One region of the Zoogloea sp. genome, then DNA from elsewhere that is predicted to be linked to it. Evidence: predicted binding sites of a transcription regulator. Region 1 holds the regulator's gene; the other holds the start of a gene.
What was found. The regulator FliA, encoded in region 1, starts transcription of late flagellar genes. The targets are predictions, from matches to a motif close to CTAAAGTTNNNNNNNNNNNNGCCGNTA.
Positions count from the first base shown of each region.

Region 2: ACE3RX_RS07310 (VCBS repeat-containing protein) is a predicted target of FliA. The motif match lies at 5,475-5,501, and genes of this name have one in related genera.

Region 1 is NZ_JAYSDK010000031.1:12,102-22,814, reverse strand. It holds gene flhA (flagellar biosynthesis protein FlhA) at 1-40, shown strand, start outside; gene flhF (flagellar biosynthesis protein FlhF) at 198-1,757, shown strand; gene ACE3RX_RS17335 (MinD/ParA family protein) at 1,759-2,550, shown strand; gene ACE3RX_RS17330 (RNA polymerase sigma factor FliA) at 2,665-3,438, shown strand; gene ACE3RX_RS17325 (flagellar motor protein) at 3,459-4,199, shown strand; gene motD (flagellar motor protein MotD) at 4,203-5,084, shown strand; gene ACE3RX_RS17315 (flagella synthesis protein FlgN) at 5,111-5,590, opposite strand; gene flgM (flagellar biosynthesis anti-sigma factor FlgM) at 5,597-5,911, opposite strand; gene flgA (flagellar basal body P-ring formation chaperone FlgA) at 5,999-6,703, opposite strand; gene flgB (flagellar basal body rod protein FlgB) at 7,024-7,428, shown strand; gene flgC (flagellar basal body rod protein FlgC) at 7,440-7,844, shown strand; gene ACE3RX_RS17290 (flagellar hook assembly protein FlgD) at 7,863-8,543, shown strand; gene ACE3RX_RS17285 (flagellar hook protein FlgE) at 8,556-10,208, shown strand; gene flgF (flagellar basal-body rod protein FlgF) at 10,229-10,713, shown strand, end outside.
Region 2 is NZ_JAYSDK010000009.1:1,996-12,708, forward strand. It holds gene ACE3RX_RS07285 (energy transducer TonB) at 12-719, opposite strand; gene ACE3RX_RS07290 (nickel transporter) at 991-1,815, opposite strand; gene ACE3RX_RS07295 (sensor histidine kinase) at 1,973-3,334, opposite strand; gene nikR (nickel-responsive transcriptional regulator NikR) at 3,337-3,831, opposite strand; gene ACE3RX_RS07305 (acyl-CoA thioesterase) at 3,961-4,398, shown strand; gene ACE3RX_RS07310 (VCBS repeat-containing protein) at 4,408-5,439, opposite strand; gene ACE3RX_RS07315 (hypothetical protein) at 5,654-6,547, shown strand; gene ACE3RX_RS07320 (nickel-dependent hydrogenase large subunit) at 6,566-8,008, opposite strand; gene ACE3RX_RS07325 (hypothetical protein) at 8,128-8,547, opposite strand; gene ACE3RX_RS07330 (RNA polymerase sigma factor) at 8,561-9,178, opposite strand; gene ACE3RX_RS07335 (DUF6249 domain-containing protein) at 9,304-9,771, shown strand; gene ACE3RX_RS07340 (HupU protein) at 9,784-10,713, opposite strand, start outside.

The sequences.
Region 1 (10,713 bases):
TCTGATCCGGGTTTCCGCGATGATCGCCGTGACGTCCTGAAGAACGCCCGGATACTGGCGCGGGAATAGCGCCTTAAAACCTGTCTTTTCCGCGCCTTCGATGGGCGCCGGGGCGGCGACAATGGAAGCTACCGAAGTGCCAGCTGGCGTCTGCACGTGTCCAGACCCCTGAGGCCTTCGTTCCCGGAGACAGGAGCATGAACGTCAAGCGCTACTTTGCCAAAACCGCTCGCGAGGCCCTTCGCATGTTGAAGGATGATCTTGGGCCGGATGCGGTGGTGCTGTCCAATCGGGCCGTCAATGGCGGCGTCGAGATTCTGGCCTTGCCGGCTGGCGACGTGGCCAGCATGCAGTCGGCCCAGCGTGCGCGCAGCCAGGCGCAGGCGATGCCCGCTGCCGCCCCGGCTCCCGCGCCGGCGGCTGCTCCCAAGCCTCCCGAGGATTTCTTCGACGACGATTTCCGGGTCAGCCTTTCACGGGCGGCTGGCAATCGCCAGCAAGTAGCGGCTGCGTCCGTGCCGCCGACTCAGTCGGTGCCGCGCCCCGCTGCGCCCCAGCGTCCGGCGCCGACGGTGCAGAACTTCACGCCTCCGCGCGTCGAGTTGAACCGCGACGTTTTCAACGCTGCCTCGGCCCAGGTCCGCCGCCCGCCGGCAGAACATGCGGTGGCGCCGGCGCCCCGCTCGCCGCTGCGCAGCGAGTCCGTTCCGCCGCGGGAAGCGACGCCGGCCCGCGACAATGCAGCCCGCCAGCGCCCCGCAGGCATTGAGGAAGAGGCGCGTATCCGCGCCCTGGAGAATGCCAACTCCCAGATGGCCAACGAGTTGGCCGCCATCCGCGGCATGCTGGAGCGCCAGCTCGCCGGCTTCGCGTGGGGGGAGATGGCCCGTTCGACGCCCGGGCGTACGCGCTTGATCGGTGATCTGCTTGAGGCTGGCTTCTCGGCAATGCTGGCGCGCGAACTGGCTGAAGAAGTGCCGGAGGACGAGGCGCCCGAGGAGGCGCATCGCCTGCTGCAGGTGGCCCTTGATCAGCGTTTCCGTTCGATGGCCAGCGACGTGGACATCATCGACCGCGGTGGCGTGTATGCGCTGGTCGGGCCCACCGGCGTCGGCAAGACCACCACCACGGCCAAGCTGGCGGCCCGCTGCGTGGTACGCCACGGTGCCGACAAGCTGGCCCTGATCACCACCGATGGCTACCGGATCGGTGCCCACGAACAGCTGCGCATCTATGGCCGCATCCTCGGCGTGCCAGTCTTCGTAGTCCGCGATGCCACCGATTTGCGCGAGACTCTGGCCGGCCTGCGCGACAAGCACATGGTGCTGATCGACACGATGGGCATGAGCCAACGCGACAAGATGGTCGCCGAGCAGGCCGCCATGCTGACCGGCGCCGGTAAGGTGTCGCGCCTGTTACTGCTCAACGCCACCAGCCGGGGCGATACCCTCGACGACGTGGTCAATGCCTATGCTGGCGATGATCTCGCCGGCGTGATCCTCACCAAGATGGATGAGGCCATGTCCCTGGCTCCTGTGCTCGACGTGGCCATCCGCCGCCAGGTGGAGGTGTTTTACGTCGCCAACGGCCAGCGGGTGCCGGAAGACCTGCACCTGCCCAACCGGGACAAGCTCCTCGGGCAGGCGCTCCGCGAGTTGCCGGCGAATTCGCCGTTCCGCCTCGATCCCCTGGAAGCGGGCCTGATGCTGGCATCGGGAGGCAAGGGCGGCGGCACGGGCCTGAGAGGAGGCCTCTAAGATGCTGCACGCATCCGATCAGGCTGCCGGCCTGCGTCGTCTTTTCCGTCGTACACCGTCCCCCGTGGTGGCGCTGTTCGCCTCCGGACGCTCGCCTCGCGATCTGGCGGTGCAGGTTCTGCTGGCGCTGACCGATGGTGCCCGGCGGGTGGTTGCGATCGACGAACATGCGCCCGAGCGGGGCTCCTTGCTGGCTGCTTTTGGTTTTCCTGAAGGAGGCGATTTGCTCGGCGCGCTGCAGGGCCAGCATGAAGTCTCTGAAACGATGCGCGAGGTGGCTGACGGCCTGTGGGTCGTGCCGGCAGCGGCCACCGTGCAGGCGGTTCCGCTCCTCGGGGCGGGGCATCACGAGCGGCTGGAGGTCGGGATTGCCGAACTTCAGCGCCGTGCGGACCTACTGGCCATCCATACGGTCGGCGATGCCCGCCGTCTGACGCCCTTTGCCCGTGCCGCCGGGCGTCGCCTGCTGGTGGTTGAGGCGAGTGGTGTGGGCGCGCGCGGAGCCTGTCAATGGATCAAGGGATTGGCCGCGGCCGGTGCCGGCTCGCTGGAGATCGCCGTCAGCGGCGCTCGCGACCGGGCTGACGCGACGGCGCTGTTCGCAAGCCTGCAGGATTTCAGTTCCCGTCACGTCGGCCTGCCGCTGGTATGGCGCGGCGAGGTTGGGCGCGATCCGCTGGCCGAGGCGATGACGACGCCCCTCGGTGCGCGCCACCCCGCCGACGGGGCCAGTGCCTTCATCCGTCGCCTGCGCGCCTGGTCGGCCCAGGCCGGCGCCGGCCTGGCCGGCTAAAGGGGAGTGGGTGTGGATTGTGTCGCACGGGGCCGTGAGAAGCGTAGCCTTGCCGGTGGGGGTCTCGTAACATGCGGACGGCCCCGGAAACCCAGATCAGAAAGCCGATGAAAGATGTACACCGCCTCCGGCACCCTCGATAAAGAGCAACTCGTTGTCCAGTACGCGCCGCTGGTCAAGCGTATTGCCTATCACCTGATGGCCAAGTTGCCGGCCAGCGTCCAGGTGGAGGACATCATCCAGAACGGCATGCTGGGCCTGCTCGATGCGATCAACCGCTACGAGGAAGGCCTGGGGGCGCAATTCGAGACCTACGCGGTGCAGCGCGTCCGGGGCGCCATGCTTGACGGGCTGCGCGAGAACGACTGGTTGCCGCGCAGCCTGCGGCGCGACATGCGGCGTATCGAGGCGGCCGTCCACCAGCTTGAGCAGCAGAATGGGCGCCCGCCGACGGAGAAGGAACTGGCCGACTCTCTGGGCTTGCCTCTCTCCGACTACCAGCACATGTTGCAGGAGGCCCGTGGTTACCAACTGGTGTACTTCGAGGATTTCACCGGAGAGGGTGAGGACGATTATCTCGAGCGCCACATCACGCTGGAAGGCAACGATCCGCTGACCCTGCTGCTCGAGGGAAACATGCGTGACGTGCTGGTGAGGGCCATCGACGACCTGCCGGAGCGGGAGCAGACGGTGATGGGCCTGTATTATGAGCAGGACATGAACCTGCGCGAGATTGGCGAAGTCCTCGGCGTGTCCGAGTCGCGGGTGTGCCAGTTGCACAGCCAGGCGATCGCGCGCCTGCGTGCCCGTATTTCGGGGGCTGCGCAGGGCATGGCGAAGGCCAAGGGTGAAGGTCGTGGCCGCGGCCGCCGGCCGGCGGCACCCTGAACGACGGCCAGAGGGCACGCATGGATAGCATCAGTCTTATCGGGATCACCCTTGCCCTGGCGGCAATTCTCATTGGCCAGGTGCTGGAGGGGGGGCATGTTGGGTCGCTGATCCAGCCCACGGCCTTCATGATCGTCATCGGCGGCACCCTCGGGGCTGTCATGCTGCAAAGCTCACTGCAGGTATTCCGGACCGGCGTGCGGATGATCCGCTGGGTCTTCGTTCCGCCGGCGCTCAACCATGCCGAGCTGATCGCCCAGATCGTCGAGTGGAGTCACGTGGCCCGCAAGGAAGGCTTGTTGTCCCTGGAGGCGCAGATCCCTGCGCTGGAGGACCCCTTCATCCAGAAGGGCCTGCAGCTGCTGGTCGATGGGGTCGAGCCCGAGCGCTTGCGCGAAGTGCTGGAGGTGGACATCGATACCTGGGAAGCCCAGATGAAGCAGGGGGCCAAGGTCTGGGAGGCGGCCGGCGGTTACGCACCGACGATAGGCATCCTGGGGGCGGTGATGGGCCTGATCCACGTGATGGAGAACCTGTCCGATCCGTCCCGTCTCGGCTCGGGGATCGCGGTCGCCTTCGTGGCAACGATCTACGGGGTCGGCTCGGCCAACCTGATCTTCCTGCCGGTCTCGAAGAAGCTGATGGCCGTTATTGGTACGCTGGTCTCCATGCGCGAGATGCTGCTCGACGGACTGGTCGGGATCGCCAATGGTGACAACCCGCGCATCATCGAACGCCGGCTCAGCGGCTACGTGGGATAGACCATGGCGCGGCGCAGGAAGGGCGAGGAGGAGCACGAGAACCACGAGCGCTGGTTGGTTTCCTACGCCGATTTCATCACCCTGCTGTTCGCCTTTTTCGTCGTGATGTATTCCCTGTCGTCGCTCAACGAGGGCAAGTACCGGATCATGTCCGATTCGGTGGTGAACGCCTTCCGGAATATCGCCAACAGCGAAAATCCGCGCATCGTCTCGAACCCGATCCAGTCGATCCGCCCGAGCACCACGCCACCGCCCAACGCCGCGGGCGAGACCGACGAGGCGCGCCGTTCGAAGGCTGAGCGGGTACGCAACATGGCAGAGGAAATCCGAAAGGTGCTGGCCCCGCTGGTAGCTGATGGCCAGGTGCGGGTTACCGAGGGTGCCTTCGGCATCACCGTCGAGATCAACGCCAGCGTCCTCTTTGCGCCGGGCTACGCCCAGCTCGGGCCCGAGGCGGTGCGGGCGCTGCGCGCGGTGGCTCAGGTGCTGGCCGCCGCCGAGTTTCCGATCACCGTGGAAGGGCATACCGATGTGACGCCGATCGCGACGGCGATGTTTCCGTCCAACTGGGAGCTGTCTGCGGTACGAGCCTCCAGCGTGGTGCGGCTGTTCGTCGAGAGTGGTGTACTGCCTTCCCGTCTGACTGCGGCCGGGTATGGCGATCAGCGTCCAGTGGCGGACAACGCTACGCCGGATGGGCGCGCCCGCAATCGACGGGTGACCATCCTGATCGAATCGCGGGTGGCCGAGCCGGAGCCAAACAAGCCAGTCAGGGCGTCGGGGGTGGCGGACTCCATCCTGCCGCAGAACGCTACCCCTCCGCAGCCAGCTGCAGCGCCGGGGGCTGTGGCACCGGAGGCCGTTGCCGGCGGGGGCCGGCGCTGAACGGATCGGGTGACCAGGGGTGGCGCTCAGGCCGAACCGAGATGGCGGCCGCCGCCAGTGGGGCGTGATTGGCCGTCCTGGCCGTAGATCTGAGGGTGCTCGGCAGCTGAGAGGAGCGTGGTGAGGGCCTGCTGGTTGTTTTGCAGGCGGTCTCGGATCAACTGGCCATTGACGCGATTGCGCTCTTTCGCTTCTGTGGCCAGGGCGATCACCTCGTCCCAGCTCGTCAGCGCGTCCGGCAGGCTGCCAAGGGCGAGCCGGATGTTCTCATTGCTGACCCGGGCGCCGACCCGCGCAAACATCACCGTCCGGTCGTCCGACAGGCGCTGCAGTGCGCGATACAGCGCAGTCTTCTCTTCCGCGAGGGTGGTCAGGGTGTCGATCTTGCCGGCTATCAGCAAGGCCTCTTCCTGCTGCAGCAAGGCGATGAATTTCTGCAGGCCGTCACGTTCCTCGCCGATCAGCACGGCAAGGCGGTGAACGAAGGTCTGATCGACGGTGGCCATGCTCTATCAGGCGCGTCCGGTCTGGGAGGCCAGCATCTGGCGCACGCTTTCGATCAGCCCGTCGGCAACCTTGCCGGTATCCACCTTAAAGCGTCCCTCGCTCATGGCTTGCTTGATTTCGTCGACCTTTGCGCTGTCCACGACGGGGGTGCCGGCAATGGTTTCTTCCATCTGTTGCAGTCGCGACGACAGGGAGGAAATCTCGACCTTGTCGGTGTCGCCGCTGTTCGCCTGGGTTCGGGGCGTGTCTTTGGTCGCGCGGGTTCGCCCGTCGTTGGACGGCAGGCCACCGGTCGCTTTGACTGAGTTTTCAATCTTCACGGTCTTGTCCTTTCTTCCAGAATTCGTCTCGGTCTACGACTCGTCGGAGCAAAACTTTAACCTGAACGAGTGGCATGAGTGCGAATGTCATGGCGTGATGATCTCGACGAATCCGCCATTGCGGGCCACGCCGCGCACGACCTGGCCGGTGCTCAGCCGGACCTGCGCGCCTTGGCCGTCGGAGGCCGTGCTGAGGGCGGTGCCGTCGTTGGCGACCTGGAAGCCGGGGCCGCGCGAAATGACCTTCACCGGCTGTCCCTGGACGACGGCCGGCGGCAGGCGCAGGTTGCTGGCGGCCAGCGGCTTGCCGGCGGCAAGGGAGATGCGGGCGGCATGGCCCACGGCCTGGGATGGGTCGGTCAGCACGTCCGCCGCCTGGGCGCTCAGTTCGCCGATTTCGCGGCGGAGGTCGTCGGGCCCGACGATCTGGCCAGCCATCAAAGGGATCGCCGTTACCAGATAGACGCCCCGTACGCGGACCTCGGCAGGAACGTAGGCGGACCAAGCACTCGGTGCGAGGCAGCGCACGCCGACAGTCAGGCGGCCCCACTGTCGGCTCCCGGGGGGCAGGAAGGCCTCCAACTGGACGCAGGGGGGCAGCACGTTGTCGGCGGCGAAGTCGCCCACCTGGACGCTGACCTCGCCCGGCAGGCTGCGGCTCTGGATGTTGAGGAAACGTGCGACCTCGGCGCGTACCGGGGCCGGATCCTGGCGGGCGCTGGCCGGCGGTGGCGCGATGAGCAGAACGGGCAGGGCCAGTGCGGGGATTAAACGGAGCAGGGCGGACTTCATTGGCTGAGGGATTGGACGGATGTCCTCATTCGACCACGTCGGCCGGAAGAGTGCGAAAAATCCGCAGATCTTTTCCGGTGCAGTGGGGCGGCAGGCGTTAGTTGCCGGTTCGAGCGGCAAAGTTTGCCGTTGCGACCGGAGGGGAGTGCGCGCCATTCAAATTGAAGAAGGATTCACCGCTTGTTTGAGCCATCAAAGGGGGGCTTCACGGCGTAGAGTGCTTGGCACGGAAGCTGCATTGAAATGCACGAAAACCGTGGTGCCCTGAGTGACAGACAGTGTATCGGCACCGACGGAAACGAACTTTAGGGGTGAATCGAATGGCTGATCGACTGGACAACGCATTGCGCTTTCATCAGACGGCGTTGAACGTGCGGGCTTATCGCCAGCAGGTGATCGCATCCAACATCGCCAATGCCGATACGCCCAACTACAAGGCACGTGATATCGATTTCCGGGAGGCGCTGAACGGCGCGCTGGGAGGCAAGTCTAGTGGGCTGCCGATGGCTACGACCTCGGCCCGTCACCTGGCGGGCAGCGGGGAGCAGGGGCTGGATGGCAACCTCAAGTACCGGACGGAAGAGCAGGGCGCCATTGATGGCAACACGGTCAGCATGGATGTGGAGCGCAGCGCCTTTGCCGAAAATTCCGTCCAGTACCAGGCCAGCGTGACTTTCATCAACGGCCTGCTGCGCTCCATGCAGCAAGCTATCCAGGGTCAGTAAGGAGAACGTTCGTGAGCATGCTCAATGTCTTCCACGTGGCTGGCAGTGCGCTCACCGCGCAGTCCCTGCGTCTCAATACGACAGCCAGCAACCTGGCCAACGCCGACAGCATCACCTCCAGCAATGGCCAGCCGTACAAGGCCAAGCAGGTCGTGTTCGCGGCGACGCCGATGGCGGGCCCAGGCGCCCAGGGCGTGCGCGTAACCCAGGTCGTGGAGAGCGCCGCGCCGATGCGAATGACCTACGATCCGAAGAGCCCGGCGGCCAATGCGGAAGGTTATGTAGCGCTCCCAAATGTGAATGTCGTCGAAGAAATGACCAACATGATCTCCGCTTCCAGGGCCTACCAGACCAATGCGGAAGTGATGGGGACCGCAAAGTCCCTGATGGAAAAAACATTGACCATCGGTCAGTAAGCGTAACGGAGCACGATGATGAGTACCGTCAATTCCACGACCTCGACTACCGCTGCCGATGTGCTGGCCGGGCTGCAGAAGTCCTCGAAGGCCACCAGCAAGACCGACGATGCGCAGACCCGTTTCCTGAAGCTGCTCACCGAACAGCTCAAGAACCAGGATCCGCTCAATCCGACCGACAACGCGCAGATGACGTCGCAACTGGCACAGATCAGCACGGTGAATGGCATCGACAAGCTCAACGCGACGCTGACCTCCCTGCTCGATCAGTCCCAGTCCAGCGATGCCCTGCAGGCTGCAGCGCTGGTGGGCAAGGGCGTAATGGTCTCCGGCAACACCCTGGCCCTGTCGAGCAGCAAGGCCTATGGTGGTTTCGAGGTCGCCAGCGCTGCCGACAAGGTGACGGTCACGATCAAGGATGCCAATGGTATCGAGGTTCGCAAGATGGAGCTCGGCGCGGTCGACGAGGCGGGCGTCTATAACTTTGCGTGGGATGGCAAGACCAACAATGGCGCCGTTGCGGCCGACGGGAAGTACACGGTCAGCGTGAGCGCGACCCGCGGTGATACCGACGTGAAGCCGACCGCGCTGACCCTGACCACGGTGAACAGCGTGCTGCGCTCCAGCACCGGTAGCGTGTCGCTGGACGTGGGGTCGGGCGGGACCGTCGCCCTGTCCGACATCAAGCAGATTCTGTAAGCGGAGACGAAAATGGGATTCCAACAAGGTTTGAGTGGCCTTTCGATTGCGTCCAAGGCCCTCGATGCGATCAGCAACAACGTGTCCAACTCCGGGACCGTCGGCTATAAGCAGGCCGTTGCCCAGTTCTCCGACGTGTTTGCGGCTTCCTTGGCCAGTGGTGCGACCCAGGTTGGTATCGGCGCCCAGGTCGCCAAGGTGGCCCAGCAATTCGGGCAGGGCAACATCACGACCAGTACCAATGGCCTCGATCTGGCGATCAATGGCCAGGGCTTCTTCCGGATGAGCAACGATGGTGCGATCACCTACAGCCGGAATGGTCAGTTTCAGACCGACAAGAACGGCTACATCGTGAATTCCCAGGGCTTGCGTCTGACCGGCAAGGTGGCGGACGCGAACGGTGTCCTGACCGGTGCGACCGGCGACCTCAAGCTCAATCTCAGCGACGCCAAGCCCCAGGCGACCAGCAGCGCCGGCTATAACGTGAACCTTGATTCCCGTTCCGCCACGCCGACCTCCCTCACCGCTGCGTCGGGCAAGAGCGCGGCCATCGCCTCGTTGACTGGTGCGACTCCGTCCTTTACGTTGGCGGCGACCGATAAGCTGACTTTCCAACTCGACGGTGAAACCGGCTCGACGGTGGTGACCATGCCGGCCGGGACCTATACCGACGTGGGTTCTCTGGCTGCGGCGATCCAGACGGCCATCGACCAGAGCGCGCTCAAGGGGCGCATCAAGGTGGCGGGTGACAGCACCCCGGCCCTCACTTTCACGTCGGCGCGGACCGGTCGCCTGTCCGGCATCACCGTCACCGGCACGCCGGCCACGCTGCTGCCCACGACGACGACAGCGGGCAGCAATGCCAACTTCAGCATCAATGACCCGAGCAGCTACACCAGTTCGACTTCGCAGACTGTGTATGACTCCCTCGGCAATCCGCACACCCAGTCCCTGTACTTCGTAAAGACCGCCCAGGCCAATACCTGGGACGTGTACAGCAGCCTGGACGGCTTGCCGCCGCAGATCAATGCGGATGCCAAGGCGCTGAATCCGACCACCACTGAAAACCGCTGGATGTCGGTCAGCTTCGACAGCAATGGGGTGTTCCAGAGCACCAGCCTTTACCAGAAGGATCCGGCCAATCCGACGCAGATGGCCTATGTGCAGAGTCCGAGTTCCAAGGTCCAGGTCGCCTACGACATCACCACCGGTGCCACCACCCAGCTGACCTTCGACGTCGATCTGAATGGCACGACCCAGTTCGGCAACAGCTACGGCATCAACCAGCTGACCCAGGACGGTTTCACCACCGGCAAGCTGTCCGGCCTGAGCGTCAGTGCCGACGGTACGGTGCTGGGCAACTTCAGCAATGGCCAGTCGCGGGTCATGGGGCAGGTGTTCCTGGTCAGTTTCCAGAACCCCAACGGCCTCAAGTCTGTCGGCGGCAACCAGTGGGTGTCCACCAACGACTCCGGTCCGGAGCAGCCCAATGCCCCGGGTACCGGCGTGCTGGGTGTGATCCAGTCCGGCGCCCTGGAAGACTCCAACGTGGACCTCACCGCAGAACTGGTCAACATGATCACCCAGCAGCGCGCTTATCAGGCCAACGCCCAGTCCATCAAGACCCAGGACCAGGTCTTGCAGACCCTGGTCAACCTGCGTTGATGAGTTGAGCGGGGCAAGCCATGGACCGTCTGATCTACACCGCCATGACCGGCGCCTCCTCCACGATGGGGCAGGAGGCGTCCGTTTCCCACAATCTGGCCAACGCCACCAGTACCGGTTTCAAGGCGGAGTTGCACCGCCTGCGCGCGGTGCCGGTGCAGAACGCGCAACTGCCGACTCGTGCTTTTGTGGTGGACGCCAGCGTATCGGACGACCTTTCCGCAGGAACCCTGCAGAGCACCGGGCGCGGATTGGACATGGCGGTCCAGGGCAAGGGCTGGTTTGCCGTCCAGTTGCCGGACGGCAGCGAAGCCTATACCCGCAATGGCAGCTTCGAAGTCAGCCCCAACGGCATCCTGCAGACCCGCAACGGATTGCCGGTCCTCGGCAACGGGGGGCCGATCACCATTCCGCCGGACGTGGAAGTGCAACTGGGCGCCGACGGTACGCTGTCCACGGTGCAGCGCTCGGGTTCGCGCAACAACACCAGCGCGGTGGACCAACT
Region 2 (10,713 bases), on a different contig from region 1:
CCACTCTCCAATCAACCCGCGTCATCGCCGAGACGGAAACGCACTGGCACCACCACTGTATCCTCGATCGGCTCGCCGCCACGCTTGGCCGGCACGAACTTCCAGTGCCACACCGCCGTCGTCGCAGCCTCGTCGAGACTGTCATGCCCCGAACTCTCGCGTACCTTGACCGCCGTCGGAATGCCTTCGACCGAGACCCTCACATCGAGACGCACAATGCCTTCCAGGCCACGGCGGCGGGCCATCATCGGGTAGGCAGGCTTCGGATTGTGCAGATAGCCGGCGTTGAAACTGGCCGGCGAGTACGCTGCAGCAGCCCCCCCCGCTCCTGTCGGCGCAGGTGCGGCTACGGGTGCGCTGACTGAAGCCCCGCCCCCCTGGGCGACGGCTACAGTAGACGCCCCGCTCGCTACTGTTGCCACAGGGCGCTCGGCTGGAAGCTCGTTGACCAAGCGTGCCGGCGCTGACGCGCTAGGCGCCACCATCGGCACATGATGGGACTCCTGCCGGGTCACTTCCCGCTTCAAAGGCCGTGCCGGCGCCTCCTGGCGCGACTGAACCCTGGGCTTTGGCGGCTGCACCTCCTCCTGCACCAGGCGCGCCTCAAGCAGGCGTGGCGGTGTCGTGACCGTCGCCGGCGCAAGGCCGCCCAGCCCCAGTGCAGCGCCATGCAGCGCGAGCGACGCGGCCAGCGCAAGCAGCACGCCGCGGTCCGTCATCACGGGGCAATACGCACGAAGGTGCGCCAAGCAAGGGATTCGGACACCCGGACAGGGATGGGGTCCAAAGAAGATGTATCGGTCTTCAAGTGCTGCTCGTCGTAGTGAATCGGTGATGCCGGCGCCGTGTGCCGTCAGTTTAAGCGCCCCGGCAGAGTGCGTAATCTGCCGGCCCGGCCGCTGGCCGACCTTAAGATCGATCAAGGCCGAAGGGCTGGATGCTACCGAATTGTTCCCTGTCCGTGGTCCTGACCTGCCACGAGGCGGCCCCTCAGGCCACCGATTGGGATGCCACGTCGCGCCCGCGGGCCAGCCTCAGCCCCACCAGGAAGCTGGCGAAGATCACGCCGACGACCGCGGCGCCAAGCGTCAACTCCTTGCCTTCGCCCCAGGCTTCCAGCGCGGGCGACAGCATCCGTGCCAGTCCGTAGGCAGCCACCAGCAGGCTCATTCCTGCCACCGCCAGCGCCATCACCCGTGACGCCACCCGCGCAGTACCGTCGGCGCGAGCGATCAGGCGGGCAATCCACCAGCCGTTAGCGCCGTCGGCAAGCAACATGCCCAGCATGAAGACCAGGCCCAGCCCTGCAGCCGGCAGGCAGCCGCCGGCCTGCACGCCAGCCATCGCGAACAAGGCGGCTTGGCTCACCGTATCGAAGGACAATGCAAACAAGGCTCCCACCACCGCCACCCCACCCGGATGAGCAGCCCGCCCGAGGCGGCCCAGCCAGCGTCCTTTCAGCCCCACCGGATGCACCAATTCGTGCGCTTCGGCGGCGAAGACCGCACGCAAATTGAGCACGCCGAGCAGGATCAGGAAAGCGATCGAGATCCAGGCCCCCGACAGTTCCAGCCATTCTGGCGCCGACCAGGCCCCGGACAGCAGGCTCACCGCCAGCGCGATGGCCACCACCACCGCGCCGTGGCCGAGGGAGAACAAAGTCCCGCAATAGCGCGCCCAGCCGGGGTTGGCGCGGGCGTTGAAACGGGTCAAACCGTCGATGGTGGCGAGATGGTCGGCATCGAAACCGTGCTTGAGGCCAAGGACGAATACCAGCAGCACAAGGGCGAGATGATCGGAAGGCAATGCAGGCATGGCGCGATTCCGGACGATCCGTATGAAGAAACTATCTTAGTTCATACAACATCCGTGCCATAGCACCAAGCCGCGCTTCGTCCGGCGCGTCACCCCACATAACGACAAGCCTGTTGCCAGCCCCGGAGTCAGAGAGGAAAGCAGCCTTCCATTCGGATCACACCCTCCGTGCGCCATCCGCCCACGGCAACCGCAGCACGAACTCCGCACCACCACCGGGATGATTGCCAGCGGCCAGCCCCCCTCCATGACGCTCGACGATGCCGTAGCTGATCGACAGGCCCAAGCCGGTGCCGCTGCCCACAGGCTTGGTGGTAAAGAAGGGGTCGAAGATGTGCGGCAGATGACGGGCATCGATACCCGGCCCGTTGTCGTGGAAGCGCACCACTACATCCCCATCCTCAATAGTCCCGTCGATCTGCAGCCGCGCCGTATCCTGACCGGCGGTGGCGTCGCTGGCGTTCTGCACCAGGTTCATCACCACCTGTTGCATCTGCCCCGACGAGCCGATCACCGGCAGCTCGGCCGGCAGGCGGACGTCGACCACGAAGCGCTCTGGCGCCGCCTTGCACACCCAGGTCACCGAGCGACCGATCACCGCCACCAGGTCAAAACGGCTGCTCTCTTCCCTATCCAGTGCGGAAAAGCGCTTCAGGCCATCGACGATGTCTCGGGTCCGTTCAGCCCCTTCAATGGTGCCTTCGATCAACGGATCCAGATCGCCAAGGATGCGATCGATGCGCAGGCGCTGGCGTAGCTCGCCCAAGACCTCCGGCTGCTCGCAGGCATGCACCGCCGCCAGGTATTCTTCCAGCCGCCCCGCATAGCGCTTGAGCGCGTGGGTGTTGCCGAGGATGAAACTGATCGGGTTGTTGAGCTCATGGGCGACGCCGGCCACCAGGCGGCCAAGAGAGGCCATCTTTTCCGAATGCAGCAGTTGCTGCTGGGTCCGCTTCAGGTCGTCATGGGCTTGGCGCAATGCCGAATAGGCCTTGCGCAACTCCCCCACCGGGCGCCCGGTAACCACCATCCCCAAGGATTTGCCGACCGACGAATAGCGTGGGGTGCAGTTGAGGGACACCGGCACCGCACTGCCGTCGGCAGCCTTCAGGGCCAGCTCGCAGTCATGGGTCGGCGCGTCACCGCGCAGAGCAAACCAGCCGCGCGCCACCTCGACGGCCGCCGGATCGGCCAGCAACTCGAAGAAGGGCATACCGCGCAGGGCTTCCGAGGCCCGCCCGGTAAAGACCTCCAGCGAACGGTTCACCTCCTCGATATGCCCGCGCCGGTCGCACACCACCAGAATGTCGGAGATCGAGGTCAGCACGGACAGGATGAAGCCCTGGCTCTCCTCCAGCTTGGCGTTCTTCTCTTCGAGGGCGACCTCGTACTGCAACAGGTCGGAATAGACCTCGTCCATCTTCTGGATCACATCGATCCAGGCGCCCTCCCCCACGCCCTCCGGCGCCGCGGCCAGCAAGGCGGAAGAGTCGGGCAGGCGACGCTCACCGTCCGCCACGCTCAGCTCCGCGGCCGGTAATGGCCATGGGGATAAGGATGGGCGTACCCATCGGCATGCGGATGGCTATGGCCGTGAGTATGGCTCTGCGCGCCGAACTCCGCCGTCACCAGGTTCAGCGCGCCGTGGCGGATGCCCGGCTTGGCGATCAGCGCATCGGCAAAGGCCCGCACCTCGGCGATCGGCCCACGCAGGATGACGCTTTCCATGCAATTGTCGTGATCCAGATGGGCGTGCAGGGTCGCCACGCAGAGGTCGTGGTGTTCATGCTGGTCGTGGGTGACGCGCTCCGCCAGCTCGCGCTCGTGGTGGTTAAAAACGTAGGACAAGTTGGCGATGCAGTGCCCCGCCTCCTCCCGCGCCAGCCGACTGGTTTCCAGCTGCGCGCGCAGGATGTCGCGTACTGCCTCGGACCGGTTCGAGTAACCGCGGGCCGCGATCAACGCATCGAACTCGCGGGCCAGGTCTTCGTCGAGGGAGATGGTGAAACGTTCCACTGGGCGCTCCAGGCAAGGTCAGGCGAAGCATTCTGCCCCTCGCCTCCCTCCGCCGCAATCGACGCCCCCACGCGCTTCGCTGCACTGCGATAATCGAGCCAATGACATAACCCTTCGCAAAGGATTTCCATGGCCCGCATCCAGATCGAACTGCCCGAGCAGTTCCTCTTCTCGACCGACATCCCGATCTACATCACCCACATCAACAAGGCCCAGCACCTCGACAACGCCGCCCTCATCGCGCTGCTGTCGGAGGCGCGGGTGCGCTTCTTCCGTTCTTTCGGCTATGACGAGCTGGACGTCGAAGGCGTCGGCATCGTGGTCGCCGACGCAGCGCTGCAGTACAAGTCGGAAGCCTTCCACGGCGAGACGCTGGTGTTCTCGATGGCCCCCGCCGATTACAACAAGTACGGCTTCGACCTGATGTGGACGGTTGCGGACAAGGCCAGCGGCCGCGAGGTGGCCCGCGGCAAGATGGGCATCCTGTTCTTCGACTACGCGGCCAAGCGCGCCGCCCTCATCCCGCCGGCCTTCAAGGCCAAGATCGGCGCCACGGAAGCCGCGTAAGGGCACGCCTCAGACGTTCACATCGACCTGCTGCATCGTCCCGACGCGGCCATCCTCGGCGACATACACCCCCGTGCTGCGAATGGCCCCCAGCTCGCGACCCTCCTTCAGGGTGAACGGGGTCGCCGTGCGGCCGAGGTAGAGCGCCCCGACGCCAGCCTCGCGCAAGGAGCGGACGCTGCCGCCGCCACTGGCGTCGGGCGTCCACACCCCAAGGCGGTCGAACACCGCATCAGCCTCATCGATCCAGCCACTGGCGTCACCGTCGTACTTGGCCAGATCGGCAAAGCCGTCGCCACTGGTCGGCCCGAACAGCTGGCGACCAGACGTCACCTGGCCGCTGCCCACCGCATCCAGCACCACGAAGCCGCTACCCTTGCCGAGCAGCGGCATGTCCACCTGCTGGCCATCCCCCATCAGATCGAAGCTGAAACGCTGGCTCGTAAGGCTCGCCGCATCGCCATCGAAGTTGATCACCAGCGGATCCTTGCTCACCGCATTGCCGGCCCGCAGGCTCAGGCTGCTGGTCGTCGTCTCGCTGCGACTCATCGACAGCGCGACGCTGAAGTCGATGCGCTTGCCGTCGGCGGTCTGGATCGTGCCACGTGCCGAAAAATGGCTTTCCTCCGACTCCGTGCGGGTTTCCGTGCGGTCGTAGGCGATGCCGAACTCGGGCGCGGGTGCCTGCGCCGGAGCCGCAGGAGCTCCCGCACTTTCCGTGGAGCTCAGCGCGTCGGCCGACATCAGGTGGATGCGCCGGCCAGTCAGTTGCTCGATGATGGTCTTGAGCAGGGCCAGCTTGGGATCGTTCTTCGTCCCGTCGTCATCGTCCGGCTTCCCCACGGCAGACGAGGCCTGGGCCTGTTCCTGGCTGAGAACCTGACGGGCAGCCTCGGAGACCACCACTCCGCGCGGCGAACGGCCCTCCCCGGGCGCATCCGGCCGGCGCCCGACCCACGCCGCCAGACGCTCGACCACCGTGTGCGTGGCCTGGCTGCGATGGCTGGCGAGCATGTCCATGCTAGACGCGGTGATTTTCATGGCAAACCTCGGCACAGGCGTGAAGATGCCTTGCTCTACGGCGTTCTGCCCCGCAACTTTACTGCCCGATGAGGGGCCGACAGGCTTTCATGGCCCGGCGCTGCCGGTGGTAATCTGCGCTTACAGAGTCCTGTCGAAGCGTTTACGAAGGAGCTCTAAGATGAAAGCAGGATCCTTCGCCTTTGCCCTGACCCGGCCACCCCGGGAGCCCATCATGCCCGTCGCCTCAATGCTCCGCCCCCTCGCCCTCGTAGCGGCCCTGTTACCTGCCGCGGCCCAGGCCCAGACCGTCCTCATTGCGGAACCGATCCAGCTGTATGCCGGCCCGGCGCCCGACTTTCCGATCCTGATGACCTTGTCGCCGGGCATGGAGGCGCGCCTGTTCGGCTGCCTGCCGGATTACCAGTGGTGCGACGTGCGGCTGTCCTTCGGTGCCCGCGGCTGGGTCTTCGCCGGCGGCCTGTATTACCCGTGGATGGGCAACAGCGTGCCCATCCTGCAGTACGGACCGACTCTCGGCATCCCGCTGATCAGCTTCTTCATCGGCGACTACTGGGGCGCCCATTACCGTCGCCAGCCGTGGTACGGCGAGCGGGAGCGGTGGCAAGAACGCTGGCGCGAGCGGCCGCCGCCGGTCGCCCCCATGTATCCGCAGCGGGCCGTTCCGCCCCCCAGCGGCTGGAGCCAGCCCTACCCGCCCCCACGTATCGAACGGGGCCGGGAGCGGGACTGGGACAGGAATCAGGAGCGCGCGCACGAGCGGGACTGGGGGCGCGAACAACGCCGGCCGGAAGACTTCGGCGAACGAGAGCGCACCCGGGATCGCAATCCGCAACCCCGGCAAGAGGTCATGCCACCCCAGGCACCACCCCGCAACGCCATGCCGGCCCCAAATCCGGGCTGGAGCGGCGGCATGCCAAACACCCCGCCCCGCCAGGAACAACATGCCGCGCCACGTCAGGAGCCGCCACGGGCCTTCTCACCAATGCCGGCCCGCCCCGAGCCGTCACGCGACGCCGGCCCACCGCCGCGCCAGGAGCGCGGTACCGGCCATGATCGTGGCCCGCGTCCGGAAGGGCCGCGGGAAGAACGCCAGGGGAACCGCTGATACCCCCTCCGCCCTTGCTCAGTGGACGGTGCAGACCATGCAGGGGTCGAAACTACGCACTACGTGCTGCACCAGCAGCGGCTGGTCTTCCGGCAGGCCGACCAGGGCCTGCTCCAATGCGCCGGGGATGTCCGCGGCGTCCCGCGGGGAGAAGTTCCAGGTCGTCGGCGCAATGATCTGATAGCGGCTGATGTGCCCGCCGCGCAGGATGATCCAGTGCCCCAGCGCGCCGCGGGCCGCCTCCACCAAGCCCACACCCCGCCCATCGCCGGGCAGCGCCACTTGGGCGCAGAACGGGCTGTCGTCCACGTTGCGCAACCAAGCTTCCATCGCCGGCACCACGATGGCCAGCTCCAGCAGGCGGGCCACCACCCGGCTGAACACATTGCCACCACCCTGGGCCACCAGCTCGCGGATCAGCGGATGGCCGGCGACGACCTGGCGGGCCAGCGCGCCGCACTCCACAACCTGCTGCTGCCAGCGCGGCGCCTTGCACCACGTATAGGCACCCGGCTTATCCTCCACCGGCCGCGTTTCGCCTTCCGACGGATGGCGCGGCGGCTCCTCCTCCAGCCAGGCGTGGCTGACATCCTCCAGCACGTCACCGGGCAGGAAGGGCTGCAGCGCTCCCGCCGGCAGGTCGAGCACGCCGCGCGGAAACAGCCAGCCGCCGCCCTCCTTCGGATAGGCGCCGTGGCTCAGGAAACGGTCGGTGCCCCGCCCATAGCGCGCCAGCTGCAGATCCTCAGCGATCTCCAGGAACAAGCGGAAATCGCTGGACTCAGCCGGTCGGCTGTCCATCCAGCGATGCAGCGCGACCTGGGAGTCTAGGGCCGCGATGGCCTCCAGCCGCTCACCGAACAGCTGCCGCTCCAGCCAGCCGCGGAACTCCCGCAGCGCCGCGAAAACCCGCAGGCGCTCGGCCGCCTGAGGCGCCCGAGCCACGCCACCCGGCTGCAGCGTCAGCGAATGGGGCCATTTGCCGGCGAGCAGGCCCATGATCTGCAGAAAACCCGCCCGCGCCGGCAGCGCATCGCGCGTGGCCGTTCCGCTGACTGCCTTGAAACGCGCCTCGGCGGCCGGGAACCAGGCCCGCGCCCGGTAAGCCTCGCGGGCGAAATCCGGCATGAAGAACAGGTAGAAATGGGTGAAATGGTCGGCCAGGTTCTCGGCGGCGAGGATCAGGTTGCCCATCCGGCGGCCGTTGGGCGTCGGCTGCACACCGGCCAGGTCGGCCAGCGCGGCGGCGGCGGCGGCCGACTGGGACACCGAACAGATGCCGCAGATGCGCGGCACGATCACCAGCGCATCCAGCGCCTCGCGCCCAACCAGGATCTGCTCGAAACCGCGGAACAAGGGCGAATTGACGTAGGCCGCGGCCACCAGCCCGTTCTCCATCTCCAGGCTGACCTCCAGGTCGCCCTCAACGCGGTTGAAGGGCCCCACCGTCACCCGGCTCACGGACGCGCTCCGGCAACGCCCGTAACGGTTTCGAAATGGAGCGACAAAGGCGGGCAACAACGGAGCATGGCGGCCGGAACGGGATGTGGTCTCGACCGAAGGATACAACGCCGCCCCGACTAGCTCCCGATCCTCACGCCGAAGCGGCGCAGACCGGCCCAGCCAGCCAACCCCAGCCCGAGAACACTGGCCAGCACCGGGCCGACCCAGGCGGTATCCAGCGTCCATGCCTCCACCAGCCATGGCGCCAGCAGCATGGACGCGGCGCCAGCCGCAAAGGCCGAGCCGACCACGATCGCCAGCGTATCGCGGCGCAACCTTACGTGGTCCGCCTTCAGGCCCGCCAGCAGGCGGGCGTGCTCCGCCTCCAGCGTGGCCTGCCGGGCGGCCAGGCCGGCCGCCGCATCCTGCAGCATGGCGGCCATCAACTGCTGGCGGAAGCCGTCGGGCAGCGGTGGCGGCGTCAGCACCTTGCCCAGTGCGCTGTCCAGCGCATGCAGCGCGCGGGCTTCGGCGCTATCGGGATTCGTCTTGTCCATGCTTTCTTCCTTCCTACAGCCACAGCCCCGGTTCATCCAGCCCGCGGCGCTGGAACTCGGCGAGCAGCAGCTTGCGCGCCCTGTGCAGGTGGGTCTTCACGGTGCCGTCGGGCAAGCCCAGCATCTGCGCCACCTCGGCCACCGAGCGGTCCTCGTAGTAGAACAGCGTCAGGCAGCTGCGGTACGCCACCGGCAGCGCATCCACCAAGCGTGCGAGCAAGGCCGCCGGCCCTTCGCCAACAATGTCCGGCGGCGCGGCCAGGGCCTCCGCCTCGGCCCACACCTCCGGCACGCTGAGGGAGGCATGGTCCGGATCGCGCCGTGCCAGCAGGGACAGGCAGCGGTTGCGGGCGATGGCGTACAGCCAGGTGGACAGCGCGGCGCTGCGGTGATCGTAAGTCCCTAGCGCCCGCCATACGCGCAGGAACACGTCCTGGGCGGCATCACGCGCCTGCGCCTCGTCGCGCAGCAGGGCCATGCACAGGCGATGGACCTTACCTTCGTAGCGGGCCACCAACCGTTCGAAAGCCGCGGCGCCGTCGCCCTGCTCCAGCCGCGCGACGATGTCCGCATCGCGGCGGGCGGCCTCGGAATCCGGCAGTCTCAGGGAAGGAGGTGGGTTGAGGTCCATGCCGCTTGATACTTCCCGACCTGCAAGCCGGTTTCAAGCGGGTACGAAAAAAATCTGCAGCGGCGGCGAAACCGGCCACCGCCCGGCCAGGTATCAAGGGCATCAACCCACACAGGAATGCACACATGTCCATCGACGACTCCAGCGAACTGGTCGCCATCCTGCGCGCCGCGCTGCCCCTCACCGCCATCGTGCTCGGCATCGGCATCGCCATCGTGAGCACCGCCCTTCGCTACCGCCGGCGCATCCGCATCGCCGAGCTGATCCACGCCGAACGCATGGCCGCCATCGCGCAGGGCATGGAACCTTCGCCGCTGCCACCGGAGCTGCTGGACGGCGGCAGCGGGTGCCGCCGCAGCCGGACTTCCGACGACTACCTGCGGCGCGGAGTACTGCTGCTCGCCGTCGGCATTGCGATCGCCATCGCGCTGCTGGTCAGCAGCCGCCATCCCGAACGCGCGATCTGGGGGCTGGTGCCGGCGGCAATCGGCGCCGCCAACCTGCTGCTGTACAAACTGGATGCCCAGCGCCGCCATTCCGGCAACAGCCTGCCCACCACGTCACAACACCGCGACGGGCGCTCGCCTGGCTGACGCCGGCACGCCCTACTTCAAGCCGGTCTTGCGGATGGCCGGCGCCACCACCGGCGTCTCGGCCACCGCGTTATGGCGCACCCGCGCCGGCGTGGCCGACTTGGACAGGGCCGCCAGCGCGACGAACCAGGCCTTGGGCATGTCCGACGGCAGGCCGATCGGAATGCCCGCCACCTTCGGCGTGCGCGCAAAGGCGTGGCCCGGCGCTTCGAAGCCGGGTTCAGTGCAGCTGATGCACGGGTAGCCGCCGTTGGTGCACGAGCCAACGCCGTTCCACGGGCGGATGTTGCAGTCGGCATGGGCCTGGGTGCCCTTGCAGCCCATGTGCTCCATCATGCAGCCAAGGTCGCCGGGTTTCTCGGCGCTGGCCTTGAACTCGTAGAACTCGTTGCGCGTGCAGCCGTGATGCACCAGTTGATCCGCGTAGAAGCGCGGCCGCCCGAAGGCGTCCATGCCACCTGCGGCGAACTGGCCGAGGGCCAGGGCAAGCAGCGTATCCACCACCCAGTCCGGGTGGGTCGGGCAGCCCGCCACGTTGATCACCGGCAGGCCGGCGGCCGAGCGGTAATCCACGCCCAGCAGCCCGCCCGGATGCTGACCGTCGTACTGCAGGCCGACCGCCCCCGCCGGGTTGTTGCCGGCGGCGGTGATCCCGCCATAGGCCGCGCAGGTGCCGATGCCCAGCGTGTAGCGGGCGCGGGCCGCCAGCGCACGCACCCAGGCGATCATCGGCCGGCCGGTGCCAGCCAGCATGTGGAAGCGGCCGCTGCCGTTGGGGCCGGTGAGCAGGGAACCTTCGACGCACAACAGGTCGAGGGGCTCGCGGCCGGACTCGAAATCGGCGAGCAGCGCGCGCACCTCGTCACCGGTCGCCTCCGACAGGGACGGATGCCAGGCCAGTTCGATGCCCGCCGACGCCAGCAGGCCCGGCAGATCCCGCGC